4 regions of the Paenibacillus andongensis genome follow, and region 1 is predicted to be linked to each of the others. Evidence: predicted binding sites of a transcription regulator. Region 1 holds the regulator's gene; each other region holds the start of a gene.

What was found. Region 1 encodes Rex, which represses fermentation and respiration genes when NADH is low (regulators of the CRP and FNR family bind a similar motif). Its sites were predicted from a motif close to TTGTGAAATATTTCACAA; they were not measured.
Region 2: the regulator Rex is predicted to act here: its motif matches at 3,286-3,303, upstream of NYR53_RS08505 (nitrate/nitrite transporter).
Region 3: the regulator Rex is predicted to act here: its motif matches at 5,698-5,715, upstream of NYR53_RS11855 (formate/nitrite transporter family protein).
Region 4: the regulator Rex is predicted to act here: its motif matches at 2,887-2,904, upstream of NYR53_RS31785 (DoxX family membrane protein).

The regions. Positions count from the first base shown of each region.
Region 1 covers NZ_CP104467.1:4,535,937-4,544,287, forward strand. The annotation lists gene NYR53_RS20590 (amidohydrolase) at 1-664, opposite strand, end outside; gene NYR53_RS20595 (DUF47 domain-containing protein) at 911-1,537, shown strand; gene NYR53_RS20600 (inorganic phosphate transporter) at 1,602-2,603, shown strand; gene NYR53_RS20605 (redox-sensing transcriptional repressor Rex) at 2,645-3,265, opposite strand; gene dinG (ATP-dependent DNA helicase DinG) at 3,268-6,123, opposite strand; gene NYR53_RS20615 (tetratricopeptide repeat protein) at 6,214-6,783, opposite strand; gene panD (aspartate 1-decarboxylase) at 6,887-7,270, opposite strand; gene panC (pantoate--beta-alanine ligase) at 7,275-8,138, opposite strand; gene panB (3-methyl-2-oxobutanoate hydroxymethyltransferase) at 8,162-8,351, opposite strand, start outside.
Region 2 covers NZ_CP104467.1:1,825,952-1,834,302, reverse strand. The annotation lists gene nirB (nitrite reductase large subunit NirB) at 1-1,788, opposite strand, end outside; gene NYR53_RS08505 (nitrate/nitrite transporter) at 2,029-3,270, opposite strand; gene NYR53_RS08500 (ANTAR domain-containing response regulator) at 3,732-4,382, shown strand; gene NYR53_RS08495 (anthranilate phosphoribosyltransferase) at 4,379-5,410, shown strand; gene NYR53_RS08490 (CAP domain-containing protein) at 5,453-6,217, opposite strand; gene NYR53_RS08485 (helix-turn-helix domain-containing protein) at 6,228-8,351, opposite strand, start outside.
Region 3 covers NZ_CP104467.1:2,691,387-2,699,737, reverse strand. The annotation lists gene NYR53_RS11880 (type 2 periplasmic-binding domain-containing protein) at 1-1,442, opposite strand, end outside; gene NYR53_RS11875 (carbohydrate ABC transporter permease) at 1,558-2,454, opposite strand; gene NYR53_RS11870 (ABC transporter permease) at 2,467-3,381, opposite strand; gene NYR53_RS11865 (LacI family DNA-binding transcriptional regulator) at 3,467-4,471, opposite strand; gene NYR53_RS11860 (hypothetical protein) at 4,631-4,828, opposite strand; gene NYR53_RS11855 (formate/nitrite transporter family protein) at 4,871-5,641, opposite strand; gene NYR53_RS11850 (universal stress protein) at 5,815-6,246, opposite strand; gene NYR53_RS11845 (hemerythrin domain-containing protein) at 6,348-6,875, opposite strand; gene NYR53_RS11840 (acyltransferase family protein) at 7,014-8,030, shown strand.
Region 4 covers NZ_CP104467.1:7,118,282-7,126,632, reverse strand. The annotation lists gene NYR53_RS31800 (spore germination protein) at 1-527, shown strand, start outside; gene NYR53_RS31795 (GerAB/ArcD/ProY family transporter) at 543-1,652, shown strand; gene NYR53_RS31790 (Ger(x)C family spore germination protein) at 1,677-2,798, shown strand; gene NYR53_RS31785 (DoxX family membrane protein) at 2,964-3,488, shown strand; gene mobA (molybdenum cofactor guanylyltransferase) at 3,586-4,203, shown strand; gene NYR53_RS31775 (cytochrome c oxidase subunit 2A) at 4,309-4,473, shown strand; gene NYR53_RS31770 (cytochrome c oxidase subunit II) at 4,509-4,979, shown strand; gene NYR53_RS31765 (cbb3-type cytochrome c oxidase subunit I) at 5,011-6,675, shown strand; gene NYR53_RS31760 (STAS domain-containing protein) at 6,768-7,073, shown strand; gene NYR53_RS31755 (sensor domain-containing protein) at 7,125-8,351, shown strand, end outside.

The DNA of each region.
Region 1 (8,351 bases):
GAACTTCACGATGGGTCTCCGACATGTGAGTATGGATGGGCAGGTTCAAATCATGGGCCACTTGAACAATCCGCTCGATATAGTCCGGTGGACATGTATAAGGCGCATGTGGAGACATCATCGTCGTGATTCTTCCATTCGCACCGCCATGCCAGTTCTTAGCAAACTCGGTAGCCTCTTTTAATTTAGCGTCTTGTACTTCTGGTGGACAAAGACCAATAATGCCTCGGGTCAGAACACCGCGCATACCTGACTCTTCAACAGCCTTAGCAACTTCGTTCATATGGTCATACATATCTACGAAAGTCGTCGTACCACCTTTAACCATTTCCAGAATAGTTAAAAGCGTCCCCCACTTCACATCTTGAGAGGTGAATTTGGCTTCCATCGGCCACATTTTCTCTTCTAACCAAATTTGGAGAGCGAGATCGTCTCCGTATCCGCGTAAAAGCGACATCGCTGCATGTCCATGCGTATTCACAAGACCAGGCATATAAAGCTTGTTCGTGCCGTCAATCACTTCGTCATAATTTTCTCGAGGTTCAGGTATTTCCTCACCGATGTATGTAATCAGGCTGCCCTCTACGACCATACAGCCCTTGATAGACGATTTTGCTTCATTATTTGAGATAAAAATACCGTTCATAATTAATGTTTTTTTCATACTAAAAATCCCTCTCTATGCTCATTCTATTAACAAACACTGCTTTATAAACTTTACATCTTCGGGCTTGTAAAATCAAGGAAGCTTCACCATGTTAAGAAATTGTAAAATTTCACGGAATTTTCGTTGCTTTCCATACAATTGTTATGATATTTTTAACTTCGTGAGTTTTTACTGTCATTTGGTCTGTTTATCTTAAATATTCGATCAAAAACTAGTACATATAGCAAAATATAGGAGGATTATATGACAACGTTATTCACGAAAAAGAACGAAGTCGATTTCTTGCAACTTCTCATCCGTGCTGCAGAAAACGCATTGCAAACAGCTCAACTATTTCGCACAGCCATGATGGGGGATAAACCGCCTATTGAATATGTTAAAGCGATTCATGATTTAGAGCATGCAGGCGATTCCATAACTCACGAAATTTTTAAAGGTTTGAACAAAGTCTTTATTACACCGATTGATCGTGAAGATATTATGATTCTAGCCTCCAAAGTGGATGATGTTACGGATGGTATTGAAGCAACCATTGCTCGTTTCGATTATCTAGCTGTATCCCATACAGATTCTTATATGAAAGAGTTTTCGGCTGTCATTGTAGACTCTTGCCAACATATGCTGGATGCGTTCAAGCTTCTGGCGAAGAAAAAATACATGCAAATTCCTGAGCATACGGTTGCTATTAATTCCCTCGAAAATGACGGAGACCGTTTGATGCGCGAAGGGATTCGCCAAATTTTCATCACACGTAAAGACCCGTATGAAGATTTTAAATTAAAAGAAATCTATGAGCGTTTAGAAGAAACAACAGATGCTTGTGAAGATGTAGCCAATATCCTTGATAGTGTTGTACTTCGTTATTCATAAAGCACCTTCGTGTTCTATGTGTACGAAGAAAGTTTTCCCAATGGAAAACTCTTAGGAGGAAATCATGTTAACTTATTTAATCGTTATCGTTGTGCTTGCCTTACTTTTTGATTTCATTAATGGATTTCACGATACAGCTAATGCGATTGCAACATCCATTTCCACACGTGCTTTAAGTCCGCGTGTAGCCATCGCCATGGCCGCCACACTCAACTTTGTCGGAGCTATGGTTTCCTCAAAGGTTGCCAAAACCGTTGGAGGAAGCATTGCGAACCCAGCCAAAATTGAAAACGGCGTTGAAATCGTCATCGCGGCCTTACTAGCGGCCATCATCTGGAACTTATTAACTTGGTATCTGGCGATTCCTTCATCATCTTCTCATACGCTGCTTGGTTCTCTTGCTGGAGCTGTTATCGCTGGCGCTGGGGTCCATGCAGTGAATTGGAGTGGTTTTACTCAAATTATTATCATTTTGGTTTTATCGCCTATTATTGCTTTCGCCCTAGGTTACCTAATCATGATCTTGATCAAGTACATCATTATATGGTCTGGGAATACATCAAGATCAAAGCTTAATCGCGTATTCCGTACCTTGCAAATTTTATCCGCGGGATTACTTTCATACTCCCACGGTGGAAACGATGCACAGAAAGCAATGGGTATTATCGTATTTGGTTTAGTCGCAGCCGGTGTTCAAACCGACCTGGAAGTACCTATTTGGGTGAAAATTGCTGCCGCTTTGGCCATGGGACTTGGAACATCCATCGGTGGATGGCGAATTATTAAAACCGTTTCCGGTAAGATTGTTAAAATCGAGCCGATCAATGGCTTTGCCTCGGATTTAACGTCATCACTCGTTATTCAATTCTCTACGCATTTGGGTAAACCATTATCAACGACGCATGTTATTTCCTCTGCGATTATCGGAACAGGCAGTGTCATGCGCTTCCATGAAGTTCAATGGGGCACTGTTGGACGCATGTTGATTACTTGGGTTATTACGATTCCAATCAGCATCGCTCTCGCATTCTCGATTTACTTCGTTTTGTTCAGACTCATTTTCTAAAAATAAAGGCACGACCCATGCGAATTGGGTCGTGCCTTTTTCTAATCCAAATAATAAGCTAAACTTTGCAACTCGGTTGTAAAATCCGCATGATGCACACGCACTTCCGGAGGAACTTTAATAATGACCGGAGCAAAATTCAATATGGCTTCAATCCCGCAGTCTACGAATTGATTAGCTACATTTTGAGCTTCATTCGCAGGGACCGTAATGATGCCGATGCGGACGCCTAATTCAGATAAAACTTTCTTCATCTCATGCATCGGTTGAACGACTAGATTGTTGATCGATTCTCCTGCTTTGCTTGGCATTGCATCGAACACAGCGACAATTTTCATATCATTCCGTAAATAAGTATTATAATTGCATAAAGCGCGGCCTAGATTACCCGCTCCAACAAGAGCAACTTGAATATGGCGATCTAATTTCAGAATCTGTCTAATCTTCTCAATCAAGTAAGCAATGTCGTAGCCGATTCCCTTTTTGCCGAATTCCCCGAAATAAGCCAAATCCTTGCGAATCTGTGCCGGATTCAGATCAAGCTTTTGACCCAAATCCTGCGAAGATACCGTCGAGATATTTTTCATTGCAAGTTCATTCAGAAAGCGTAAATAAATGGGCAGTCTCCTGACGACTGCTTCCGATATTTTTTGTGTTTTCAACGCTACGCCTCCCCCATCCACTCTTCAATCCTAGGTAACATTTGCTCGGTCGTCATATGCTCAATCTTCGGACCAGGCAATGAATAAAGGAAGTGCTTGCCATAATACGTATCAATGACACGAGTATCATAGATGATTACGATGCCTTTATCGGATGCACGTCTGACCAGTCGGCCAAAGCCCTGCTTAAATCGAATGACAGCCTGAGGCACAGAAAATTTCATAAATGGATTCTCGTTGCGCTTCTTAATATTTTCACACTTGGCCTCAACAAGAGGATGATTAGGCGGTTGAAACGGTAATCGTATAATAGCAAGACAGCTTAACGCATCTCCTGGAATGTCGACACCTTCCCAGAACGAGCTGGTGCCCAGTAGGACGCACATTTTGTTATCTTGGAACATCCGGGTCAGTTTACTCCGATTGCCGCTGTCTACCCCTTGCCCGAGCACCGTAATCCCATGCGGCTTCAAGAGATCCTTCATGCCAGCATAAATTTGCTTCAGCATGCGATTCGAAGTGCACAGAATCAACATACGACCTTTGGTAATTCGCGCAACTTCACTAAGCGACTCAATAAGTGCGTTGATAAAAACAGGATCACCGGCACCTTTGATCGTCGGAAAGTCCCGAGGAATGACGACGAGAGCTTGCTCTCTGTAATTGAATGGAGATGGCAATTGAACGGTTTTCAACTTGCCCGATTCTTCATCCTCAGGGATGACTAACCCTAATTGATCCGCAGAATATTGAAATGATTTATTAACAGACAAAGTCGCGGATGTCAGGATAATACTGTCTTTGGTCTCAAAGAAATGCTGCTGTAGCAGTCCACTTACATCCGTAGGTACCGATACAAGCTGCAGTGATTTGGATTTGGCATACGTGCCCGCTTCCATCCAATACACATAACCCTCATCGGCCATTTTCATAAAAAAGTGCAGGGCATCTCGGTGATTGTACAGTTCCTTTACCGTACCATTCAAGTCAGTGACTAAACCTTGGACCCCGAAAACTTCCTGCATGTCCTTCACTTCATTTAATAATTTATCAAGCGTTCGGAGTAAATCATTCGCATTCAAATAAATATTGTCTTCCATAATCAGAAGCTCTCGCCACTCAGGTGGAAGCGTTTCGGGCTTCATCCGGAGTACATATTGTGAGTTTTCCGATTGCGCAGGATCGCTTCTAGAAGATAACAACTCATAGAGCGCTTCGCTGAGCCGGTCCCAATCCTCTTTGATTTTCACGATTTTTGGGAAAAGCCCGTCAATGGTTTGACTCCAAGCGGCGGTGCGTTCAGGCTGCTCATCCGATTTCTGCAATCGAAACCGCAGCATCGGCAATTGGCCACTGCGATTATCTTTATATAGCCATAGTAGCGAATGATAAAATGCGGAAGAATGCAGCTCAATGCCAAGATGCTTACTGGCCACTTCTTCAAAGTGATGTGCCTCATCGATGACAAGGTGCTTGTAAGAAGGTAGAAGGCGGTTCTCAGCCTTCATATCCGTGAAGAGGAGGGAATGGTTCGTGATGATCACATCGGCCGTATTGGCATCATTCCGAGCGCGGTGATAGAAGCATTTTTTGTACCAAGGACACATGCGATTCAAACAAGAATCTGTGTCACTTGCAACCGAATACCAGAACTGCGCACCCTTGTTTCCAAAATGCAGCTCTTCTTCATCTCCATGCTCCGTCTCACTAAGCCATACAACCATTTGCGCTGCCGTAATCGGATCTTCCTTGCCATTCTCGTAATCACGTGTAGTTAGCTTTGTTTCGAATTTGCGCAAGCATAAGTAATGACTTCTGCCTTTAAGCACAGCAGCTTTGAATGGGATAGGGAAAATCTCCTTCAAGAGTGGAATGTCCCTCTCTCGGAGCTGTTCTTGCAAGTTAATCGTGTGTGTAGAGACGATCACTTTCTTCTCATACTTGATGCCATAATAAATGGATGGTATCAAATACCCAAGCGACTTCCCTGTTCCTGTCCCCGCTTCAATCATCAAATGCTGATCAGCCCTTAGCGACTTCTCAACTTCCCGAATCATTTGCTCTTGGGATTCACGATCTTCGAAGATCTCGAATTTTTCTCTTAAAGCTGTTTTCAAACCTTGATGGAACTCGGTAAAAGATGCACCTAAATCATCCGCATCAGAGTCTTTACGCGTATCATCCTCTTCGCCCCAATCGGTGACATTAAGTGTAAATTGCCGGAAATACCGATTCGTATCCATATCAACACTGGTAATAGACTCTTTGTATAAGCATATTTCGTCAAGGAACCAACCCAAATCGCTGTTACCATTTTCAAAAATATGCTGCAAGCGTTGAACAGTAAGAAGCGGCAACCCCAGCAAACGCTCCAAACAAATAATCCAAATGGCCGCCGTGACTTCCGCATCACTATCCGCTTGGTGTGGCCTTTCATGATCAATACCAAACAAACTGGCTACCATGCTGAGCTGAAGACTCGAAATAGATGGAAATAGGATGCGCAGCAAATCCATTGTATCCAGCACACGTCCTGTGAAGTGCGGGTATCCTGTTTTCGTTAATCCTTTTTGCAAAAAGGATAAATCAAAAGCCGCGTGATGCGCCACAAGTACACAATCAAACAATAGCGGAAACATATCCGCCATGACTTGGTCAAGCGGGGGAGCATCCGCAACCATATCTTCCGTAATCCCTGTAAGGGTTGTAATCGAAGAAGGTATACTTATCACTGGTTTAACCAGAGAAGTATACCTGTGAGTAATTTGAAATTGATCTATAATGACGAGTCCAACCTGAATAATTTCATCCGCAGGCTGACTTCCTGTCGTTTCAAAATCCAAAACTGCAAATTTCATGACGTGTATCTTCAATCCTTTCGTCCTGCACTTCTCCTAGCATACCAAATCTTATTAGGAAAAGGGAATACCCAGTTAGCCGCTTCCGTTTTAGGATTCGTCCAAATTGATCAGCGGCTCCATGCAAGAAGGATCGGTGTGATACGCTTTTTGAAAATATTCGAAGGCTTTTTCCATATTCTGATTTTGCACTTGTATACAGCCCATAGCGTTGTAAGAAATAGCCTTCATCTTGGTATTGTCGGTCAAGGGCAGAAGGAACTTGAAGTGTTGATATGCTTCTCCAAATTCCCCTTTGCGCAGATGCCCCATCGCTAAATAAACCCTAGCTAGCAAGAAATCCGGCTGCCTCTTTATCAGCACTTCGAATTCTTTGATCGCTTGATCGTACATATAAAGTTTGTAATATCCCTGGCCCCTCATGAATTCATCTGTCTGCTTCCCAGACACGTCTAGATCCATCAGCTCATCATGAAGGGTTTGGGTACTCATCGGTACGGCCCCATAAAACTTTCCCAACTTCTCCTCAAAAAGCAGCCACGCCTCGATGAACTCATCGCTCATCGTTTTCAACACTTGCAGTTGTTCGTCGAGCTCCGCCTTTTTTTCCACACCACTATTCGGATATTCTTTTTGGATTTCTTCCAAAACCTCGTTCATTGTGGAAAATAAATGCTTAAACATTTGGCATCCCACCTTTGCTTCGAAAGCTTATCCTCATTCTTTGTAAACAGAGCCGATTTCATGCATGGAAGTGTTCCTCTTAAAGGATCGTGGAATGCTCTTCTTGTTTGAGAAGCTGCGCCACTTTATTATTTTCACCCATTATGGCAACCGTAGGTTGATGCTTCTTGGCCTCTTCATCAGTCATCATCGCATAAGAAATAATAATTACCGTGTCACCGGTTTGAACCAACCTAGCAGCTGCCCCATTTAAACAAATCACACCTGTGCCGCGCGGCCCCGGAATAATATAAGTTTCAAGACGTGCGCCATTGTTGTTATTCACAATTTGCACTTTCTCATTCGGCAGCATACCAACCAAATCGATCAAATCTTCATCAATCGTAATACTTCCGATATAATTCAAATTCGCTTCCGTAACAGTTGCCCGGTGGATTTTCGCTTTCATCATCGTTCGAAACATGAGGTCACTTCCTTACTTGTAAAATTAAATTATCGATCAAACGCGTTTTGCCGAATTTCACGGCCAAAGCAATAATAATAGAATCGGTATGATGGCTATTTTCAAAAGGTTCTAATGTCGGATAAGCTAATACCTCTACATAGTCAATGACGGCTAATGGTGTAGTCGCGATATGTTGGCTGACCAAGCTTTCAAGCTCTTGCGGTGTAATTGTTTCATGTGATTCCACATATGCCTTTGCTTTCTGTAAAGATTGAGACAAAACTAAAGCTTGCTTACGCTCTTCCTCAGACAGATATACGTTACGCGAGCTCATGGCCAGCCCGTCTGATTCACGCAATATTGGACAAGGAACAATCTCAATGTCGAGATTGAGATCCTGGACCATTTGTTCAATCACAGCAACCTGCTGGGCATCCTTCAGACCAAAAAAAGCTTGATCAGGCTGAACAATATGAAACAGCTTGCTAACGACAGTAGCAACCCCATCAAAGTGTCCAGGGCGCGATGCTCCGCAAAGTCTAGAGGTAAGACCTGTCACACTAACCGTAGTGCGCGTCGGTGACGGATACATTTCGCTCACAGATGGCATAAACACTAGATCAGCGCCCGCGGCTTCGGCTAATTGCAAGTCCCGCTCCGTATTGCGCGGGTATCGCTCGAAATCTTCACCTGGACCGAACTGGAGCGGATTAACAAAAATACTTAACACAACAAGTCCACTTTGAGCTCGTGCTTTCCGTAGCAAACTAGCATGACCTTCGTGTAAATAACCCATTGTGGGCACAAACCCAACAGATTGATCATTCTTGCGTCGGTAGTCCCTTATGCGAGAACGCAAATCAGCAATTGAATGAATCACTTCCATGGTCTGGATCGCTTCCATACCTCTCACTTCTCCTTATCGCCATATAGGTATTCAACAACGTCGTTGTCCATATGAAACGTATGCTCTGGCGCAGGAAATGCCCGCGCTTTGACTTCTTTCACATATTCACCTATACCTGCTCGAATAGTTTCCCCTATATTCGCGTATGCTTTTACAAACTTTCTGGCAGCACTGTCAGAACCATACTGGAGA
Region 2 (8,351 bases), 2.7 Mb from region 1:
CACAGTAGGGACATTGAACTGCTCGGCTACTTCTGCAATACGCTTCAATTCCGTCGGATTAGTTACACCGCCGTAGATCCGTGGAACTACGGAGTACGTTCCGTCTTTCTGAATGTTAGCGTGCATACGCTCATTGACAAAACGTGAAGTACTATCGTCTTTATACGTATTTGGACTTACCATACCCAGGTAATAATTAAGTGCAGGACGGCATTTCGAGCAGCCTTCTTCATTTTTCCAACCAAGGACGTTCATCACTTCACGCACATGGGATAACCCTTTTTCACGAATCGCTGTAACGACTTCATCACGTGTATGGTCTGTACAAGCGCAAATCGTCTCTTTTGCAGCGTTCTTATCATAGGAAGCCCCTAGTGTAAATGCCAATAAGTCACTCACCAGTGGTTTACAACCGCCGCAAGAACGAGAAGCTGTCGTACAATTTTTCACTTCATCCACTGTCGTTAAGCCTTGATCCTTGATCGCTGAACAAATCGTTCCTTTTGTAACGCCGTTACAACCGCATATGATGGCATCGTCTTTCATGTCAGCAACACCTGATGACGCTCCGCCGGTTCCACCCGAGGCATCCGTCAATATCGCCGTTTTCCCCATGCCGCTAACATCTGTTTCTTCCCGAATCATTTGCATAAGTCGCGTACCATCCGCCGTATCTCCGAAAAGAACCGCACCGATGATTTTATTGTCTTTAATCACAACTTTCTTATAAACACCAGTGAACTCATCATGAATGCGAATAGCTTTCGTGCCTTCCGCATCGCCGAACTGTCCGCCTGAGAATACATCAACACCAGATACTTTAAGCTTCGTATAAAGGATAGAGCCTTCATAAGGACCCGTTTCCACGCCTGCCAAATGTTTAGCAAGCACTGCACCTTGCTCGTAGAGCGGTGCGACCAAACCATAAGCAATCCCGCGATGCATCGCGCATTCCCCAACCGCATAGACATTGGGAACGTTTGTTTGCAAATAGTCATTCACAACGATACCTGGATTGCATTCAACGCCAGCCTTTTTCGCAAGTTCAACATTGGGACGGATCCCTACAGCCATGACGATAAGATCAGCCTCAGCAACGGTACCATCCTTGAATTTCAAGCCGGTTACCCGCTTGTCGCCTACGATTTCTGCGGACTGCTTCTCCAGCAAGAAGTTGATGCCTTGCTCTTCAAGCGCTGCTTGCAGCATTTTGGACGCCGTTCGATCCAGCTGACGCTCCATAATTGTATCTACAATGTGAACAACATCAACTTTCATACCTAAGTTAAGGAAACCTCTCGCCGCTTCTAATCCCAGCAAACCGCCACCGATCACGATCGCTTTTTTATACTTTTTAGCGGACTCGATCATAATTTCACAATCACGAATGGTTCGGTACGCCATAACCCCTTCTTTATCAGCGCCAGGCATTGGAATCATAAAGGGATTAGACCCGGTGGCCAAAATTAATTTATCATACGATACCGTCAGTCCCTTATCACTCGTTACGGTTTGAGCTGCTGTATCGATGTCCGTTATGGTTTGGTTGGTATGCAAGGTGATGTGGTTATTCGCATACCAGTCATAGGGATGAATGACGATATCCTCTACTTTGGAATCTCCTGCTAATACGTAGGACAACAAGATTCGGTTATAGTTCGGATGTGGTTCACTGCCAAAAATCGTAACCTCATATTTATCAGGTGTCAGTTTAAGTAAATGTTCAACAGCGTTAACGCCCGCCATTCCGTTTCCGACCAGGACCAACTTCTCTTTCTTGACTGTCATTGTGATCATCCTTCCATCCATTTACTATTGAAAAAGTTCGTTTTTTTGAAAAAAGGCCATTCAGGAGCTCACGCTCCCAAATGACAAAATTGGGATATGGAGCTTGAGTAGTTCAACCGAACTACCAAAGACGGTAAGTCGTAAACGTCTTTGCCCATGCAGCCTGGACACTCAAGCTGCATGAGCAAAGGCTTTACTTATATGCCGCTGATCATGCGACCAGCGGCTTGAACCTGTTACTTAAGCATGCAAACTATCCATAGAGGCAGGAGCTACCTTCACTTTGCCGCCTTCACCGATCCAAGTACGTTTCCATTGACCTTGCACAATGGCGATCAACAAGAGACATGTAATCGCAATTGCGCTTAAGATTAGGAACCCTGGCGTAAAAGAACCTGTCGTTAGTTTCAAGTTACCGAGAATCTTGGGTAAGAAATATCCGCCTAAACCACCCGCTGCTCCAACGATTCCAGTCATAACACCGATTTCCGCCTTGAAGCGCTGCGGAACAAGTTGGAACACAGATCCATTCCCCATTCCAAAAGCCATCATGGCGATGAAGAGCATGACCGTTGTCATGGAGAGAGCAGGGAGTGTGGAGATTCCGGCCATCATCAGGGCAACAACGCCGTATAGGACCATCAGCATTCGAATACCGCCTATCTTATCAGCAAGCCAACCGCCTACGGGACGGAAGAAGCTTCCCCCGATCACACACAAGGTCGTAAAATCAGCAGCACGAACTGGCGATAAACCATATTGCGTATTAAAGAAAATGGTTAAGTAAGATGCCATTCCAACGAAACCGCCGAATGTCACACTGTATAAAATACAGAACAACCAGGAATCTTTCTGTTTCAATACTTTGCCGTATTCCGCTATTGTTTTCGGAGCCGGTTTATTCGGGCTATCCTTTGCCAGTACACTAAAGATGACTAAAGTTAACGCAATCGGAATCATTGCAATGCCGAAAACAACATGCCAATCTCCATAATGCTGTGCAATTCGGTTCGCAAATAAGGTAGCGAAGATCGTTCCACTGTTACCTGCCCCTGCAATCCCCATCGCTAATCCTTGATACTGCGGCGGGTACCAGCTGCTGGCAAGTGGTAATGCTGCCGCAAAACTTGCTCCTGCAATACCCAGCATCAGAGCAACGAAGTACATATCCCCCATCGTGTTTGCAAACTGCCAACCCCAGAATAAAGGTACTAAAGTTAACGTTAGTCCAATTTGTCCTGTAAGCTTAGGGCCTATCTTATCTGTTAGAACACCCAACACCAATCGAAGTACGGCTCCCCCTAAGGTAGGCAAAGCAACGAGATTCGCCTTTTCAGCCGCATTCAGATGAAAATCATTAGCGAGAATAACCGCTAGTGGCCCTAAAAGAACCCAAACCATGAAGCTCATGTCAAAATACAAGAATGAACTAAACAATGACCCTTTGTGCCCCACTTGCAAGAAACTTTTCCGATCAACCATGCTTTCCCTCTCCTTTTGTGAGGCTTTTCGCCTTCTTTTTTCCTACCCAGACGTGTTGACTGCTCTTTGACAGAAAAGGCCGACAAACAACCCCCAACCTGTGTGGGATGCTTATCGGCCTCTTTGCCACTGCTGCCACATCATCGTGAACAGCATGTTTGATGATTTTCAGTAAAAAGAACATAAATAGCCTATCCGGTTACGTATTTGTAAGAGGATAGGCGCCATTGCCTTCGTTAGTGGCACATCATTGTGCCGATTTCTAATTTGATTATAGTATGACATCCCCTTCGTGTCAATAAACATAACACAAATATTTTATATGTGAGATTCCCTCTACCATATCGACAAAATTTAGTGTCATATGCTATAGTAATGCCGTATAATAAATCATTTCATAACTGAAACCTTACATAAAGTTACCATGAGGTATAAAGCTATCCATGATTGGAGGTATTCAAATGTTGCAATCATTTATACTGATCGACGAGTTTAAACCAACTCGCTCAGCTACCTCCTCCTCGTCGTCGACTACCGATCCGAATGTTACGAATAATGAAAAGGAATCCTTGCCAGAAGCGATGCTGAAGGATTTGGGATTTCGCATATATGTAGCATCTAATGTAAAAGAAATTTCATTTATGATTCCTAAGGTCGATGCGGTATTATTATCAGTAAGCCCTGATCAAGTAGAGCCATGGCGTTCCCGTGTGCTGGCTCATCGCAGCCTCCCCCTTTTCTGGTGGTGTGATGCCCGCACTTTTCCTTCTAATGAATGTAGAATGGACGCGGGTATTGATGGTTTGATTGGTTCTGCGATGAGCCCTCTGGAAATTCACTGTGCGCTGCTCCTAGGTGTGAATCATTACTTCCAGCGAACCGAATGGCAGCAAGAGCGCGAACAGCTTCTCTCCAAATTGGAGGAGCGCAAATGGGTCGATCAGGCAAAGCGAATCTTATGTGAGATCAAGGGTATCTCCGAAGCAGAAGCTTATGATTTTTTGCGTAAACAAGCCATGAATGAACGTAAACGTATGGTAGATGTCGCTACCTCCATCGTTAAGGTATATCAAATACTACAGGATCAGAACCAAGGAGGTCGCAAACGATGATATCATTATTAAAAGAAGTAGGACGCGGAAAACGCGGAGCCAGAGATCTTACCTATGAAGAGGCATCCCAAGCTGCCGAACTCATACTAACCGGAGCCGCTACACAAGCACAAATAGGTGCTTTTCTCGTTGCAGAACGCATCAAAATGGAATCCCCCGATGAGTTGAAGGCCTTCATCGATGCTTTGCGCCAGCGCATCCAGACCTATCCAATACCCGGCAGCATGGATTGCGCCGGACCTTATGATGGACGCTCACGTACGTTCATCGCGACTTTACCGACCGCGTTCGTTCTCGCGGCCTGCGGACTTCCCACTACGCTGCACGGCAGCCCAAGCATGCCGCCCAAATGGGGCATCACGCTGTCCGACGTGCTAGCGGCACTTGAAGTACCCGCGCTTAACGCGTCACGTGAAGCGCTCATATCAGCCGCAGCGCGAACTGGCTTCCTGTTCGCACCAACGGAGCGCTGGTGTGCACCGCTCGGCGAGCTGCGCGAACTGCGCAAGGAACTCGGTCTGCGGACCGTGTTCAACACAGCAGAGAAACTGCTGCGCTTTACGGAAGCCCCTTTCATGGCTGTCGGCGTGTTTCACGGTACGGTGTTCGAGAAAATCACCAATTTATTAATCGAATTGGGCGTCTCTAGCGGTATTGTTGTGCAGGGTATGGAAGGCTCCGAAGACCTTTCCGTTGACAAGCGCACGCGGACATTCCTTATCCAAGAGGGTTCTAGTGAATTATTCATTGTTGATCCTGAGATTTACGAATTAATGGTCGAGGTGCCGGAAGTTGAATGGACCGCTCAACTGCAAGCAGAAACTGTATTATCCGTTCTTCGCGGAGATGCCGAGCTCCCCTACTTGAATATGGTTTTACTGAACAGTGCTGTGCGTCTGTGGGTTTCCCAGAAAGCAGGGTCCATTGAAGAAGGGATTTATTTGGCCCGACATGCGATTGAGCAAGGGGCTGCCTTACAAAAATTCACCGAGTGGACGGAAGCGATTAAGCCGGTATCTACAACTTGAATCTTATACTCATGAAAAAAGAGCCCCAAAGGGCTCTTTTTTTCATTTTCCAATAAACTGCTGGGTAAACATTTTACCGCACGGACCGCCGTTTACGATGCCGATCCCAATGTGGGTATAGTCTTTGCTGAGTATATTCGCTTTGTGTCCTGGAGAATTCATCAGTGCCTGATGAGCCGCTTGGACACTTTGATTGCAAGCAATATTCTCTCCTGCCGCGTTGTACGTAATACCGAATTTCTCCATCATATCGAATGGCGAACCATACGTCGGTGAATCGTGGGAGAAGTAATTGTTGTCGACCATATCTTGGCTTTTTAGTCTAGCCGTTTTGGTAAGCGCAGGGTCAACAGCTAGTGGAGAAAGCCCCACAGCAGCACGCTCCTTGTTGACCAAGTCAAGCATTTGCTGCTCCTCCACTGTTAATTCCGTAGTCGATGGGACTTGCGGTTTAGGTGTAGGCTTAGGTGCGGCTGGCGGAGGAGCCGGCGCTGGTGTCTGCTTCTTGGCAATTTTCAAATTACCGTAAGCCCACAGGATGGATTGCAGCGTTTGATCATCTACATTCCCCGTCGCAGGAAGGCCATATCTGGTTTGAAACGCTTTAACACCCGATGAAGTTTGATTACCATAGTAGCCCGTTATAGGTCCGCTATAGTAGCCAAGTGACTTCAGCATCCCTTGCACCGCATAGACATCAGGTCCCTTAGCCCCTTTACCATAGGCAAAAGCGGTGGTTGTGGATGAGCAAAACAAGGCGATACAGATTAGAATAATCCAGACATGCTTTTTTTTACCCTGTAACATGCGTTTACGTTCACACCCCGTCATCTTCAGTATCATTCGTCGCACAGTGGACGATAGCATTAGAATGACCAAATTCACGACTATTATCCATAATCATGAAATATGGGTTGGATGTCGTTTGGATGTTATTTCTTCGATATTCGCTTGGCGTAACGCCTTGATGCTTTTTAAAGATGCGGTTAAAGGAACTCATGGTTTGATAGCCTGCTTGAAGCGCAATATCTTGAATTTTCATATCTGTTTGCAGAAGCAGATTAACGGCCTGCTTGATGCGGAACTCATTAACGAAGTCAACGAAATTGGTTCCCGTTTTTTCCTTAAAATAAGTGGATAAATAACCTCCGGTAATGTTCAGTTTACCAGCGATTAGATCCAATGTGATATCTTCCGAGTAATGATCCTGCAAATAGTCCACAATAAAGCTGACAATCGGGTCGCGTTCTTCCTTTTTCAACCGGATTAACCGCCCCGCTTCGTTCAGCATCATCTCGAAATATTGATCCAATTCCTCGGCGGTATGCATGAGCCGGATCGATTTCGCCGAATCCGCCACTTGATTTGTTTCCAGATGCAGAGAGTTTAGTATTCGCTGGACTTTATCGGTTATTTCCTCCGCAAACCGATAGAAAACTGGCGTGCTCACCTCTTTCTTTTTCATTTGCTTAAGAACACGGCGCAGCGTTTGTAATACCAGGGTATCGTTTCCTTCCTGCAGGTTGACGTTGATTTCCTGTTCGAGGGTACTTGGGAGCAAGAAAGACTCCTCTATCACGTCCACGTCATATAAAATCCTTGTCTCATCGTCAAATGGGCGATGTTTGACCAATTTCACGACTTGTTCATAGGCTGAGGTCTGCTCAGAAGAGTGCTCGTATAAATCACTAACGGCTATTGTGAAAAAAAAGTAGTCCTTATCGGTTGCCAGGACGTGCTTAATCGTATTTAAAACTTCCATCCATTGCTGGGATTGATCATTGATATACACAATAGACAATATTTGATCCGTTTCAATCTGAAAGGTATGGGCATCATTCAATTCTTTGCCCATCGCTTGATTGACATACTCCCTAATATAGTAGGTGGCGCGTTCCTTTTCTTCGCTTATATCCTGAGAAAACTGCATTTTGAACGTGAGTTGAAACAAGATAAAGCGAAACGGCTGGTTCATTTCATCGGAAGCATGGACCTCATCGGGATCACCATGGATACGTTTTAGCCGGTTCATGTAACCGTAATAACGCAGAAGTGACGTTTTTTTCTCCAAGTTCATGTGGGCATCCTGATTCGATTTCAACATGAAACCAATATTTTCTTTAATCAGGTCAAATTCGTTCGTGTGTTTGGCAAGCGTATTTTTTTCGTTAAAATGCCGAATCGAATCCACTATTTTTTTGACCGGATTATTAAACCTCATACTAAAGAAGACGGACACTGCAATGCTGATAAGGACCGAAATCACGAGAAGCGCAATCAACGTCAAGTTCAATTTGAATATCTGGGACGAAATCGCGGCATCCGGGACAATATTGACATACGTAAACCCAGTAACCTCCCCTTTTTTATAAAAATAATAATTCCCGTTTTCCTTGATCCAATCTTTGCCCGGCTCCAAAACCGGAAGTTGATGCCGACTGGTAGAATCGGACGAGAACAAAGGACGCCCCAGATTGTCCAACATGTAAAAGTTATTATTGATCGATTGATGGAACGCCTTGTATAACCTATTGGTATCGATAAAGGCAAGCATAATATAGTCGGGATAAAAATCGCTTTTTATCATTAAAGGAAAAACAAGGCCGGTTTGTGAAACTGGACTAAGATTTGGAGCCTCGGTAAAGGTAGCTGCCGGATACATTTTGAAATAGACTTTTTGCGCAAATTCCCGTTTCCAGAAGTCATAGGTGTAGTCGGGATTCGTATAAAGTTGGCTGAATATCGCTTCTGGACTTGCTCCTCTTGCTTTTTCGAGAACAAGTGAGTGTTTAATATCGTAGACAAACAAGTTATTTAAATATAAACGGGGATTGGAGACCGTGTTTCGCAGATCGTCGATCACATGATTGGCGGCAACATAATCGATGGATGCTGAATTTGAATCCCGCAGGTTGTTGTTCAAGTACAAATTGACAATGAG
Region 3 (8,351 bases), 1.8 Mb from region 1:
TTCTCTTTTTCCATTTGCGGAACAAACGTATCCTTAATACGGTTCATTCTTTCCAATGCGCGAGGCTCTGGAGCGACGAGATTTTGGAAGTCTTCCGCCAAGATGACGCCCGTCATGTTCGGCGCTACTTTTTGACGGAATTCGCCAGCGGCTACGCCTGCATCAAGCGGCTTCTGCACCAGTTTGCCTTCTTTTTCATCGAATACGACGCCAATCGGTCCCCAATGAAGCTGAGCGGCCATCTTCGGCTCATATTGCAAATCTAACCATCTGGCTGTGATTTCGGGATTTTTGTTCACTTTGGTAATTACTGGACCGCCACGGCTCCAAGGAGAGCCATTGTTGTATTTCACGACCATGTCCTTGAAAGGCGGTACGAGTGCATAATCCTTGGCGCGGTCCGGTCCAACAATTTCCGTCTCTTCCCACCAGAGGTAGGAACCGAGCGTAACATCCTTCGTTTTTCCCTTTGCAAAGTAGGGTGCCGGATTATTATTGAAAGTAAATGAATCCTTATCTACGAGGCCCTCTTCGACCCATTTGTGGAAATACGCGACTGCATCTTTATATTTCGGATCAATTGCGGCGTAATTCACCTTGCCATCTTTCACATTCAAATGCTCGATAAACGAGTTATCGCCAGGTTGATACGTTTTGTCTGGGACTCCGAAAGCTCCGAACAAGTAACCAATATCTCCGGTCCAGAAGGTATTCATGAAGGACATCGGTACTTCATCGGCCTTGCCGTTCCCATTAGGGTCTTTCGTTTTAAAAGCAGTAAGTACATTATGCAGCTCTTCAATGGTCGTAGGCATCTTCAAACTCAACTTATCCAGCCAAGCTTTGTTCAAGAAGAGAAAATCCGGATTCGAGCCGATGCCAGCCTGTCCTTTACCCAGTTCTTCCGCCACAGGAAGCGAGTAGATTTTGCCGTCAGGCGCGGTAACGAATGCTTTCAGCTCCGGTCTTTTTTCAAACAGCTTCTTCACGTTAGGCATATACTTATCGATGAGGTCATTCAGCGGGATGATCGTACCGTCCTTGCTGTATTTCACCAAATCATTATCTGTGAAACGAGCGCCATAGAAGACATCCGGTAAGTTGGAGCTGGCTAGCAGGATGTTCTTCTTATCGTTATAGTTCGCTTCCGGGACATTATCCCAATCTACATGTACGTTCGTCTGTTCTTCTAGACGTTTAAATATTTCCATCTCGCCATAGTTAGGCGCAAGCGGTGCTTTGGGCGATACCATTTTCAGCGTTACTTTATCCTTTACAATCGGGTAACCGCTTTCGTTGAAGCTTTTGGAGGCTGCTTTCTCGCTGCTTTGCGGAGATACTGATGCGGCATCTTTCGCTGCCGGTGCTTTGTCATTGCATGCTGCCAATACCAAACTTAAGCTCATCGTTACCATCGTTAATGTCGTTAGCCTTTTTTTCATTGTCGATACCCTCCTCTTTGTATGTAACCCTTTACGCTCAGTCTGATCCATGGATGCACTTCTTGGTATCACCGAAAGACCGCCACCACCACCTTTCATGCTTGCCTTCGATTCATTAGCCTTTTACAGATCCAATCAGCACACCTTTAACGAAATAACGCTGTAAAAACGGATATAGAATGAGCAGTGGCGCCGCCGCAATGAGGATGACTCCATATTTGATCAACTCAGAGACCCTTTGTTTCGCTAAAAGAGAGTCAATATCCGATACCATGTCGCCGATAGGCTGGCTCTGGATCAAAATATTACGGAGGACCAGCTGCAGCGGATACAGCTTTTCATTCTCCAAATAAATTAAGGCATCGAAGAATCCGTTCCACTGGCGAACAACCGCAAACAGCACAAGGACCGCAATAATGGGTTTGGATAATGGAATCACAACACTCCATAGAAAACGCGTATTTCGACAGCCATCCATGAATGCCGCTTCTCGAAGCTCATCTGGGATCGTGGATTGGAAAAACGTCCGGGCAATAATAATTCCAAAAGCATCGACAGCCGATGGCAAGATGACCGACCAGATCGTATTCACCATGCCCAGATTTTTGACCAATAAATAAGTTGGAATTAAGCCACCGGAGAAAAACATCGTAAATACAAAGAACAGCATGAACGTATTGCGTCCATAAAAATCCTTACGGGAAAGCGGATATGCCGCTCCGATTGTTAAAGAAACACTGATGAGTGCACTTGCCACTGCGTATACGATCGAATTTCCATAACCAGACCAGATCTGAGGATCTGATAAAATTCTGCTATAACCTTCGAGTGTAAAGCCTTTGGGCCATAGCCACACATTGCCGGCATAGATTTGATCTGGCTCGCTGACGGAAGCAATAACGACGAAATAAAGCGGGTACAAAATCAACAATGCAAAGCCACTTAATACAAGGATGTTTAAAGCGTCGAACCATTTATCAGCGGTACTCTTAGCTGTAATCATTGGGCGAATGCCTCCTCTCAGTTAAAATAGGCCGCTGCCATTTATTTTTTTGACGATCCGATTAACGGAAAGCAGTAGTACGAAATTGATCAAAGAATTGAATAAACCTACTGCTGCAGAGAAGCTGTATTCCGCTCGCTGCAAGCCGATTTTGTACACATACGTAGCAATAATTTCAGACGAACTGGCATTCAGGTCATTTTGCATGAGAAATGCTTTTTCAAAGCCAACATTCATAAGGTTCCCGATGGCCAATATGAATAAAATGAGAATCGTTGGCTGAATCCCTGGAATATCGATATGCCAGATCCGTTGCCATTTGTTAGCTCCATCCACTACCGCCGCTTCGTGAAGATGCGGATCGATACCAGCCAGCGCTGCTAAGTAGATAACAGAGGCGAAGCCGGTTTCTTGCCATACACCGGAGAATACATAGAGGCTTTTGAACCATTCCGCCTTTGATAAAAAGTAGATCGGCTCGCCTCCAAAAAGTTGAATGATATGATTAATGAGTCCGCTGCCCGGTGATAAGAACACATACAACATACCAACAAGGACGACTGTTGAGATGAAATACGGAGCATAAATGACAGTCTGGATAAAACGTTTGTACCTTTCATGAAGCAGCTGATTGAGCAGCAACGCGATGAGGATAGGCACAGGAAATGAAACCACTAAAGAGAAAACACTAAGTCCTAACGTATTCTGAATGACAGTCCAAAAGTTGAAAGAATCGAAAAACCGCTGAAAATGCTCCATGCCTACCCAAGGACTTCCCCAGAAACCTTTGGAAGCGATAAAATCCTTAAATGCAATTTGAACCCCATACATAGGCCAATATTTAAAAATGATAAAATAAATCACTGTGGGCAGTATGAGCAGATATAACTCATAGTTGGCTCTGATCTGTTTAAGCGGGTCTTTGAACTTGTTCATTAGCAATGCTGCAGCCCCTTTCTTTTTGGAGAAATCGTTTACGTAAACGTTTTTCTAATGTTCAAAAAAAAGCTGAAACAGCTTTTTAACAGGAATCTCGCAAAATTAACGAGGTTGGTAGTCTGTATTCTGCGCTTATTGCGTCTGGCTTCTCAATCCGTTCTAACATAATCTCTGCTGCTTTCACGCCGATCTCGTAAGAAGGCTGCCGGATAACCGACAAAGGCGGACACGTAATTTGTGTCCAATCATAATCATCAAAACCAATAATAGCCAACTCGGCTGGAATTTGAATCCGACGTTCTTGTATGTATTTCATGGCGCCCATTGTCAATACGTTATTAGCAATAAACAGCGCTGTAATCTTCTGCTCGCCAAGAAGCGCCTTAACGCTCTCGTATCCGCTCTCAAAGTGAGATTCCGCCATCCTTACAATGGATGAATCAAACGGAATATCGTGATCTGCTAATGCTTTTTTGTACCCATCAAAGCGCTCATTACTCGTTGTAATCCCGAGTTCCCCGGTTAACAGCCCAATTCGGCGATGACCTTTCAGGATAAGCGTTTTCACTGCATCGTAAGCGCCTCCAATTCCGTCGGCCAACACACAATCCCCGTTATAACCCGTCGGATTGCGGTCGATGAACACAACGGGATAATTTGAGCGCACGATATCGTTTAGATAACTCACATCTTCAGCGATTGATGCAATAAATAAACCGTCAATTAACTTGGAGTCAAACAATTTAATCTGTTCTTTCTCATCTTCAATTTGTTCTGTTGTATTGTTGCTCAGCAGCAAATGATAGCCATGCTGCTTCAATGTATACTGAATACCTTGTGCTACCATCATAAAGAAGAAATTAGAAGTATCCGATGGAAGAACGGGCACGATGAGGCCGATTGTATTAGACTTCTGACTGCGCAAGCTCCTTGCTGCTGAATTTGGACGGTAATCGAGCTCTTCCATTGCTTCATAAACTTTGCGCTTAACTTCATCCGACACATAGCGAGTGTTATTAATAACATGTGACACTGATGCTATCGAAACGCCCGCATGCTCAGCTACCTGCTTAATGCCCGATCGCATAACATTCGACCCTCTTCTCTCAAGAAAACGTTTACGTAACCGTTTTCTTATATTATATGGTTGAATTCTCTGCTTTGTCAATGACTTTTTATGTATAGAAAAATCCCAAAATTCCGCTTTGGGATATTTTAGGATCTTTTTCTATTTTCTCTTTTTTCCTCATTTAACCTGATCTTTACTTAATAATGGCTCGTTTTCCATTTCATAGCCTGTTATTTTCTCTTTAACAATAGTCACTTTGCCCCCACTATTCATCAAAGTCGTTTTAACATCACCTATTTTGCAATCTCCGCAGACCCAACTGTTTTCTAACTTTCTAAACCCATTAGTCGAGCCACATTGTTCGCAAGTAATCATTTATCATCAACTCCTCGTTCAATGAAAAATGGATACTACACACTAATGAGAATGACGATAAACCAATGTATAAACGCCCGCTACAAATAGAGCCCCTCCAATTAAATTCCCCAAGTACACCGGTACCAGATTTTCCATAAAATCGATCCAGGTTGCCTGGTTTGCGAAAATAGCCGCAGGAATGACAAACATATTGGCAACGACGTGCTGAAATCCGATCGCTACAAAAGCCATTGTAGGGAACCATATTCCCATTATTTTACCTGCATCATCATCTGTCCCATAGGCTAACCAAACTGCAAGCCCAACTAACATGTTACAGCCAATACCGGATAATAGCGCTGCAGAGAATGGCTCTGCCGTTTTGGCGTGGACAATTTTTACAAGTTTAGTCAAATAAACACCATGTTCTGTTAAACCAACTTGATGCCCAAAAACATAGGCGATGAACACTGCTCCCAGGAAATTCCCAACTGTTATTACAGCCCAATTATTTACTAACTGATGAAATTTGATCTCTCCGGAAAAGAATGCAGCAGGTACTGCCATCATATTCCCAGTAAGAAGCTCGCCGCCTGCAATGATCGTTAATATCAGACCTAAAGGAAAAAAAGCAGCTCCTACTACGCTGCCTACGTCACTCCATGGGGCCGGAAATACGCTGCTAACCCTAATGTACAGTAAAAAGCCCAAGGCAATATAAGTACCTCCTAAAAAACCGAGAAAGAGCTGATTCCTGTACCCAAACTGTACCTTTTTCATTCCTGTTTCTACCGTACGTTCCCATATCTGCTCCTGTTTCATAAATCCCATGCTGACTTCCCCCTCCTTAGCCATTTCTTTCGTTTATAGAAGCTTCTAAGAATACTATGTGAATTACATCACATGAAAAGGTAGTCTAAAGAGGGCATGCCTCCGCGGTATCTGCCACTGCGAAAACTGCCCTTTAGAAATATGTTGAATGTAGAATCGTCAGTAAGGCACTACTATTTTACGACCAGTACCGGGAGCTTTGCATGTTGAACAATATTGTGGCTGACACTGCCAAGAACAAATTCACCAATACTACTAAGTCCTCTGCTGCCAACAATAATAAGATCCGCTTGAATTTCATCAGCATATTTCAGAATTTCTTTCGTAATCGACCCGCTTCTCACTTCAATATGAACATTCGAATAATCAGTAGTTTTTTCTTTTATTTTACCAATGACTTGCTCGGAGTAATCCAAATAATTGTTTTCAATGACAATAGGCGGTATGACAACCGAGGAACCAAGCACATATGTCGGAAGATTAAAAATATGAATAATATCCAGTTTCGAAAAATGATTCAACTTGGCCAACTTCAATGCAGAATCGAGCGCTTTATCGGAAGCTTCGGAACCGTCATAGGCTACTACTATTTTCGAATATAACATTTCACCTTCACCTCGTTTGTTTGATACCACCAGTATAATTCTTTCTAAGCTTAATCGATGTGAGAAAGATCACATGCTAAGCCAATAGCGAAATATACTTCTTAAGCTTTAGCATAAATATCGTTAAGCATTTGGTTCGCAACCGGGAAAAACATTTCCTCTTCGGACAGCAGATGCTCCGATAATACAGAGCAGGCCACTCTAAGCAGTGAGATCGCCTTTTTCAGCCTTATGCTGTCGGCACTTTTACATTGATCCGCAAATTCAAGAAATGAGCGGACAAAGCGTTCCGCTTGTTTATGATCCTCCCCCAGAACCCAGGTTGAGGTCCAAAAAGTAGGCTCCATCCCCTGATTCGCATACCCGGCCAGGATTGGCAAAACTTCATCTTCCTCCCAGTGCTCGTGAGCCTCCAGTTGAAGCATGAAGGTTTCCATCTGTTTTCGGATTTCTTGAAGCAAACGCTTTGACTCTTCCGAGCCAAGAATGCCGACTAGTTCGCTTGTGATTTCCTGGAAATGGACCAATTCTTTCTTTAGTGCGCTATGTTCGTCCTTTAAACGCTCAAGCATCTGTTGAAGTCTAGAAGTCTGAGCGTCATCTAACGGCATCCCAAGCTCAATAACCATACTTGATTCCTCCTTTTATTGCGTTAATCACATTGTAACTCTTTATTTCAGCTTTCACTGTGAGGAGAATCACTGCGGCAAATTGAAGCTAGGACTATATTAGAAGAAAAGGTATTTTTCGCAATGGAGGTAATCGTCGTGGGTAGAGAAAACAATGCTGCTACGAATACGTTTATGTTAAACGCTAAGTTTCTGCTCATTTTATTTGTGGTCATCGCTAATTGTATCGAGCCGCTGATTCAACAAAGTCCAGCTTTCCACTCCTTATATCTGGGTATTTACACCTTTCATATCCCCATGTTTGTCATGGTAACCGGATATTTCTCTAAAAATTTCCGTCTGGACATCTCAGGAATCAAAAGTCTTCAAATGATTTTTTACCATTATCTGATCTTCCAAAGCCTCTATTCTCTGCTCGATTTGCTAGCCTTCCATGCGCCGGGTGTCCGTTATTCTTTTTTCATTCCTTATTCGTTATTGTGGTTTTTATTGAGTCATTTTTGTTGGCGATTGCTCCTTATACTGTTTACAAAAATGCAGCATCCCCTTGTGATCTCTGTTGTTCTTGGAATACTTGTCGGTTATGCACCTTTTACCGGGACGATGCTCAGCTTTTCCAGGACACTAGTCTTCTTCCCTTTTTTCTTGGCCGGATACTATTTTCACCTCGATATGATCCCTAAACAGATCGTTCATATGAACAGATGGTTAAGCGCAATTGGCCTACTTGGTGTTCTGATCATTCTGAACGCGATTCCGCTTGATCCCAAATGGTTATATAGCAGTTTTACTTTTAAGGAGTTGGGTTCCTTTCATTGGTATGCAGGAGGATATCGCTTGGGCGTGTACGTGTTGGAAATTATCGCTTCCTTTTGCTTCTTGAGCTTCGTTCCTCGCAGCCAATCTATCCTTACAGAATGGGGCAAATATACCGTATATGTGTTTTTACTGCACGCTCTTATTACGAAAACAGCCATTTCGATGGGCGTTTTCTCGTATGTACGCACTCCTGTACAAATGACTCTCGTCTTGCTGCTTGCCGTCGCGATTACCTGGCTCCTATTGCAAGAATCGGTACGCCGGTTCAGTCGACCTCTTATCGAACCCAATCTATCTTTTTGGGAACGATGGATAGCTGGAAAACACAGCATATAGCAATTTCTAGCTCGGGTTCGATAGTTGCTGGCATTCACGGAACGCGAAATACTTGCATCCAAGACATTGACCTGCAAAAAGTACATCCTATTTTAAAGGATTTGTCGTTTTCACGGTGCTCACCTGTAAAACCTGCATCTCATTTGCTCGAAAAGCACCAACAGCGAATAAACCGTTCGATTTAGATGTATCTTTTGCAGGTCATCTCCTCTAATTCTACCTATTGTATGCTTTATCATGTATAGAATGCAGGTTGTTCATCTGCTGACAGGTAGTTACTAGCGAAAACTATGGCTTCTTCCTTTTTGCTTCACGGCTAAA
Region 4 (8,351 bases), 2.6 Mb from region 1:
CGCGATCCAGAGTGCCTTTTCCGCCTTTGTTTGAATCGTTATTTCTAGAAGTTACAATTGAGCTTCTGCGTGAAGCCGGGGCTAGACTACCGACCAAGGTTGGACAAACGATGGGCATTGTGGGAGGTATTGTTATCGGACAAGCGGCGGTTCAGGCCGGATTTACGAGCAACATCTTAATTATGATTGTCGCCTTGGCGGCTCTGTCTTCGTTTACCACACCCATCTACTTAATGGGGATTAGTATCCGATTTGTTCGTTTTCCGATGATTATTGCTGCAGGCATTTGGGGTGGGATCGGCATTGTGTTCACGATTTGTTTATTACTCATGCATTTGTTACGTCAAACGAGTCTTGGACATCCGTATATGCATCCGATCTATCCTCCGCGATGGAGGGACATGATAGATACGGTCATTCGACTTCCTTTTCCATTTCTCTCCGCTCGTTCTACCTTTACACGTACACCGAATAAGCCAAGATTCAATAAGAATCAAGCGAAGCTGAAAAAAGACATCGACGAGTAGACGGGTGATGACAAGATGGAGATCTCGGATAAACCGAGGCAAGGTTTACTGTTTCAAGCGTTCCTACTTGTTTTTGTAATCAGTAAAGCCCAATTGGGGGTGGGCGTGCTCGGTTTCCAGCGAGTCATTTTTAAATTTGCGGGTCATGATGCTTGGATTTCGGTCATTGTGTCCGGTTTAGCTGCACATCTTTCCATTTGGTTGATGATTCGCACGCTTGCGCATTATGATTCTGCGGACTTGTTCGGTATTCATTATGCACTATTCGGAAAATGGGTAGGGCGGATTCTCAGCCTCTTGTTTATGACGTATTTCGCGTTCTACGTCCTAACGATCTCCCGCACATATATTGAAACTGTTCAGTCGTGGATTTTTCCCGATTTCCCGACATGGCTCCTCATGCTGCTTTTCATTACGCTAATTGCTTATGGTGTGACTGGCGGAATTCGCGTGATTATTGGCATGTGCCTGTTTGGTATTGGATGTTGGATTGTGACCACATTATTTTTTTATGCCGCGATAAGACATGCCCAGTGGAGTTTTTTGCTTCCGATTATGGAAGCCACGCCTACCCAGTTGTTACAAGGAGCGAGTAAAATGCCGCTGACGGTTGCTGGGTTCGAGGTCATTTACTTTCTGTATCCGTTCATTCGAGATCAACAAAACGTGAATCGTTACGCGCAAATAGGTGTTCTTCTTAGCAACCTATTTTATTTGTTCGTCATGGTCATTTCTATCGTTTATTACAGTCAAAATCAGATGCCAAAAACGATTTGGGCTACGTTTAGTTTCTTAAAAATCATCCGATTTCCGTTTCTGGAACGATTCGAATACATTGCGATTCCGCTCTGGATGCTTATCCTAGTATGCAATCTTATGTTATTTACATGGGTTATCCTGCGTGGAATGAAGCGGGTTTTTCAACAAAATCAAAAACGGACGTTAGCCGTCTTCTGTGTCCTTCTTTTCGCATGCTCCTTTCTGTTCCAAAAACACGGACAAATATATAAGATGAACTCGATCTTGAACTCCGTGTCGACCTATGTGATCTTTTTGTATCCACCCCTTCTTTTTCTGTTGGTGAAAACCGTACATGCCATTAAAAAAAGAACCGTTAATCGATAAGATTACTCTCGGGGAGTGAAATGCGTGAGAAGACCGCTTTGTCTATCTCTGTTGCTCGGCACAGTCGTTTTGTTCTCGGGATGTGTCAAACCATTCATATTAGAGAATTTGGCGCTTAGCATTATTATCGGATATGACTCTCTTGAGAAAGAACGCATTCTTACAACATCGGTCTTGCAAAAAATCGATCCGAGCGCCAAAGAAAAGACGCAGGTTGTAGCCAGTACGGCATATACCAGTAAAGGTTCGCGCATTTCTTCGAATCGAGAGCTTAGCAAATATTTGGTTGGAGGACAAGTACGGGTTGTCATGTACGGCAAAAAGCTTGCCTCCAAAGGGATCATCGATCTAGCTGATACCTTGTCCCGTGACCCAACGCTCGGTGATATGATCTATCTTTGCATAAGTGATGGAGAAGCATCACACATTTTAACGCATCGTTATCGGGAAATATCGAATATTGGCATGTATCTTTATGAAAACTTAAGACAAAATTCGGAGAGAGAGGAGATTCCTTCCCCAACACTCCAAGATTTTCTTCGGGATTATTATAGTGAAGGCAAAGATCCCGTCATTCCGTTGCTCAAACGAAGGGGCAATGAGGTCTTTATCAAAGGATTGGCTTTGTTTCATGATGACCGCATGGTTCATGAAGCTTCGCCGCGGCAAGGGTTTCTGCTCAAAGTACTACTCAATACGAAGAAAGAGGGAAGCTTCGAACTCGTAGCAGATGCCGAACCTTTAACGAAGTACATGAAGCATCCAGATAAAGAGGTTAAAATTGTATTCGCCACTGTGAAAAGCAGCAGTAAAATTAAGCTTCTTGACACGAAAGTACCCGAATTTAATTTGTCGGTGTCGATGCAGGGGGATCTTCAAGAGATTTCGGCTCCTTATTCCTTTGAGAAGCCCGAGTCTGTATCAGCATTAGAGAAAGAAATTGAAAAAAAACTGAAGAAGGAAATAGAAACATTCATCGCGAGTTTGCAATCGAATGAAGCTGATGTTGTCGGGTTCGGTGAGGTTTATCGGAGTAAAATAAGAGACTCAAAGCTAACCAAAGCAAAGTGGCACCCCATGTTCAAAAAAGCAAAAATCAACGTTCGCCTAAATTTCACATTGAGACATACCGGTGCTATTGAATGAAGGATCAGCAAGCAAAAGCTGCCATGGGCTTAGTCCAAGGCAGCTTTTGCTATGTCAGTCCACCAGTGTTTCCCTGTGGTTCACGCAGGTGTGATCTATTTCACATACCGGACTGTTTTTAGGAAATATAATGAAGACAGAAAAGAAAAAAAGGAGATGGTTCACATGATGAAGTGGTTAAGGGGAAATCGTTACGCGGCGATGATCTTGACGATTATTCGTTTGTATGTGGGTTGGCAATGGATGACAGCGGGGTGGCATAAAATCGCCGGAGCAAAGCCATTTGACGCAGCGGGTTATCTGAAAGGCGCCATTGCGAAACCAGTCCTTGAATCGGGAACTACGGATATGGTTTACGCAAATTATGTAGCTTTCTTAAAAAGCTTTGCCCTTCCCAATGTGGGCATCTTCAATACGATAGTTCCTTGGGGGGAATTGTTAGTTGGTTTGGGTCTGATTCTTGGCGCACTGACGACTACAGCCATATTTTTCGGCCTATTAATGAATTTTATGTATATGTTCGCCGGAACGGTCAGCAGCAATCCATGGTTAGTGCTTCTTGGATTCTTTATCATCGCCGCAGGCGCTAACGCAGGCAAGTTCGGCGTTGACCATCTGATTCTTCCTTATCTGCACAAATGGTTTGATAAACTAATCGACAGACTCCATTTGAAGCCGAAATATAAATAAGCGGACACCTATTCATGAAGAACCTACTCTTTGACTCAGTTCGCTGAAGAAGAGTAGGTGTTTTTTTCTCACTACAAAACGGGATAGAGGGAGTGTGATGGTGATGCTTACGGGCGTCATTTTGGCTGGTGGAGCAAACCGTCGAATGAATGGGGAACTGAAAGCATTACTTCCATTTGGTGGACAGCCTCTCATTGTTCGCCAAGTGGATCGGATGAGGATATTGTGTGATGAAATCATTGTTGTAACCAACGATCCCAAATCGTTTCTACCTATCCTGGATCGTTCGGTACGGATTATTACGGATTTTCACACTGGCCATGGACCGCTTGGGGGCATGCATGCAGGATTGTCGTTAGCGAAGCATTCATCGGTCTGGGTTGTTGGTTGTGATATGCCTTTTATTTCGTACAAAGCCGCCGAACTTTTGTGGAACAGAAAGCGGGAAGGGGAAGGCATTGAGGCTGTAATTCCTCTTGTATCGGGTAGATTAATTCCCCTACATGGGATTTATGATCGCGAATGCAAGGCTAAGATTCTTCCACTGCTCATTAGAGGTGAAACGCGGGTTTCTGCTTTACTGGGACATATGTTCTGGAGTGAGTTAGGGGATGAATATTTGCAGAAGAATGGCGTCGATCTGAAATTCATTGCGAGCATCAAGACCATGGACGATTATAAAGCTTTTCAAAGCACCGTGAAGACGGGGATGTAAGAAGTTGTTCATTTCCTATACGGAATGTGACATAAATCATAGTGGCCTCGGAAGAATGCTCCTAGAATGAGGATAGTTGGATTTGAAGTTGGAGGTGGGTCTGAAATGAGTATTCGAAAGTTAAGCAATGAGCAGCCTGAACAAATGAGAACAAACAAGGCGGATCAAGAACCCGTATTGAAAGGCACATTTGCCTCGGTCTTGCTGCTTGGAGCTTTTTTGGCTATAACCTGGGTCGCTGTATTTCTATTATTTCTGTACAGACAGTAGTTCATTTCACGATTAGAAAAGGGTGGTTTTAAGCCATGCATATTCATAAACTTGAGAAAATTTGGCTAGCAATCGGCATCAGCATGCTGTTTGTATTCCTTGGCGTTTTGGGTGTTTCCGCATTTGCCATGGGGGTTAAACCGCCAAGTGAGCATCATCATCGGATTGATCCTGCGAAAGTAACAGAGACAGCCCCTTTTGACAAACCAGGGTTGTATAAGACCGGAGAAAAAGAATATGAAGCGGTGATGACCGCTTTTACATTCGGATATGCCCCAGACAAGATGGAAGTGCCTGTTGGTGCAACGATCAAGTTCGTAGTCACGAGTCAGGATGTCGTTCACGGGTTTGAAATTCCAGGAACGAACGTCAATATGATGATTGTTCCTGGCGAAATCAGCCAAGTGACGCATACGTTTACGAAACCAGGCGAGTACCTTATTTTGTGCAACGAATATTGCGGCGGAGCGCATGAATTTATGAAAACGACGATTATCGTGAAATGATGGGAAGAAGCACAGAAGGGTGGAAGTCGGCATGAAGAAAGGGCAATTGGAATGGTTTGAAAATAAATTCGATCTCAAAGATGGGAGGCTGGTCGTAGCACATATTATCGTGGCTTTCCTTGCACTGCTCATCGGAGGGATCGCGGGGCTGCTGCAAACATTAGTGAAGAGCGGGACGGTTAAGCTCCCTTACGGGATCGGTTATTATGAACTGCTGACTGCGCATGGCGTGTTGATGGCGATCGTATTTACGACCTATTTCATTATAGGCTTTCTTTACTCAGGCATTTCCTACACGTTAGGCGGAAAGCTGCTTCCGATTGTTCATCGCATGGGATGGCTTGGATTTGCTTTCATGACGGTGGGAACAGCCCTCGGGGTAGTGATGGTTTTGACAGGAAAAGCGAGCGTGCTGTATACGTTCTACGCGCCAATGAAAGCTTCTCCTTACTTTTACATCGGATTAGCCCTATTGGTGGTAGGAAGCTGGATTAGCGGGTGGGGCATCTTCTATCAATTGAAGTATTGGAAAAAGACACATCAAGGCAAGATTTCTCCGTTGTTTGCATTTATGGCGGTCATCACGTTCCTTATGTGGCAAATTGCGACCATCGGTGTTGCTGCCGAAGTGCTGATTCAGCTCATTCCATGGTCCTTCGGATGGGTAGAAACGATTAATGTGATGCTCAGCCGTACCCTGTTCTGGTACTTCGGCCATCCGCTCGTATATTTCTGGTTAATGCCTGCGTACATGTGCTGGTATGTCATTATTCCGAAAATTATCGGAGGCAAAATCTACAGCGACGCGCTCGCCAGATTATCCTTTGTCCTGCTTTTGCTATTTTCCATTCCGGTTGGCTTTCATCATCAATTGATGGAGCCGGGCATTAGCTCATTCTGGAAGTACCTGCAGGTCGTCTTGACCTTCATGGTGGTCGTTCCGTCATTGATGACCGCATTCTCGCTATTTGCTACCTTTGAGATCAATGGTCGTGCCAAGGGTGCCAAAGGGCTGTTCGGTTGGATAAAAGTCATGCCATGGAAAGATGTTCGATTCTTCGCGCCATTCCTCGGTATGCTGATCTTTATTCCAGCTGGCGCAGGCGGATTAATCAACGCAAGTAATCAAATGAACGCGGTGGTTCATAATACGTTATGGGTAACAGGGCACTTTCACTTGACGGTTGCGACGAGTGTAGCGCTCACGTTCTTCGGGATTACGTACTGGCTGCTTCCAGCCGTCACGGGCCGTGTGCTTACGAAGCGCATGAACAAGCTTGGGATTATTCAAGCGATCATTTGGTGTGTAGGCATGTTCTTTATGTCAGGTGCGATGCATCTTGTTGGACTATTCGGTGCACCGCGGAGAACGGCATTCACGACCTATGAGGGAAATGCGGATGCGGCAGGCTGGATGCCGTATTATGTTTTCATGGCTATTGGCGGTACGGTACTTTTCATTGGCGTGCTGTTGATGGTGTACAATGTCTTCGCTCTTCTTCGGGCGCCGAAGGGTGTGACAGAGTATCCAATCGGCGAAGCGATGGAGCAAGCGGAAGCGACTCCGGCCTACTTGGATCGTTGGAGTGTGTGGATCAGCTTATCGGTGGCGCTGATACTGATTGCTTATACGGTACCGTTAATGGATATGATTATGCATCCAGGTGTCGGTTCCAAAGGGTTTGTCACTTGGTAAAAGGAAAGAAGCACCGGACTTTATGTGAAGTAAAGCTGGTGCTTTTTTTACAATGAAGTGAGGCTGGAAAATAGGGACCTGGAGGGGTAACAATGTTTCTAGATGTTCGAGTGTCTGGCGGACAGGTGAATATAACGCTTAGGGGCAAAATTTATGTGGATGAAGCAACGATCATAAGGGAGAAGCTGTTTCCTTATTTGGATAGAGGATGTAAGCAATTTGTTTTTAACTTACGTGATGTTGACTATATCGATAGTTCTGGACTCGGCGTACTAGTTGCGCTTCAGAAGAGAGCTCATTCTAATGGTGGCGAGGTGGTCATTAAGGGTCTACAGGGGGATGTCAAAGAACTGTTCGAGCTGACTCGCTTAACGAATGTTTTTGAGATTCAACCCTAATTTTGTCCTATTCACGTGAAAGAAGTCGCTTACCTAGAGGTGATAATCGAAATGAAAGATAAGCTGCGGCTTTATGCACGTGTATTTAAAAAGGTTATGGAATCCATCATGATTACAGACTCTGGAGGCGTTATTTTATCGGTCAATCCTGCATTTACAACGACTACCGGCTATACGGAGGATGAAGTGGTGGGTCAAACGCCGCGTATCTTGTATTCTGGCAAACAAAAACCTGAGTTCTATATTCATATGTGGGCAACGATTCATGAAACGGGTGGTTGGAAGGGCGAGATCTGGAACCGACGGAAGAACGGGGAGCTGTATCTCGAATGGTTGACGATCAGTGCTGTGAGGGATAAGCGTGGCAAAATAACCAATTATGTAGGCATTTTCATAGACATAACGGAGCGCAAGAAGTCTGAGAAAAAATTGCAGCTGCATGCCAGAGTATTCGAAACAGCGAGTGAAGGGATCATGATTACGGATACAAAAGGAACGATTTTATCGGTCAATCCAGCGTTTTCCGAAACAACTGGTTATTCGGAGGATGAGGTTTTAGCTCAAACGCCGCGCATGTTACATTCCGGCGTGCAGGATGCCGAATTTTATATTCAAATGTGGGCATCAATTCATGAAACGGGCAGCTGGCAGGGCGAGGTATGGAATAAGCGAAAGAATGGGGAAATCTATCCCGAATGGCTGACGATTAATGCCGTTAGAAATGAGAATGGCAAAATCTCCAATTATGTCGGGGTTTTCACAGATATTACAGAGCGTAAGCTGTCGGAAGAGAATTTAAAATATTTGGCCCATTACGATGTATTGACCGGGCTCCCGAATCGATTCTTATTTCATGACCGACTGAGTCATGCGATTAGGCAGGCCAATCGTCAAGGCCACTCGGCTGCCCTGATGTTTATTGATCTCGACCATTTCAAACTAATTAACGATACTTTGGGACATGTAGTTGGAGATCAACTGCTGCTGAAAGCTAGCAAACGGCTGGAAAGCTGCGTTCGAACCGGCGATACGGTATCACGATTTGGCGGCGATGAATTTACGGTCATTCTACCCCGCATTCATGAAACCAAAGATGCACTGCTTGTAGCGCAAAAAATATTGGAAGAGCTGGCCCTTCCTTTCTTCCTAGCCGAACAGGAGCTGTTCATAACGGCAAGCATTGGAATCAGCGTGTATCCCTTGCATGGAGAAGATAGTGAAACCTTGATCAAACAAGCCGATTCGGCCATGTATCGTGCCAAGGAACAGTCCAACAAT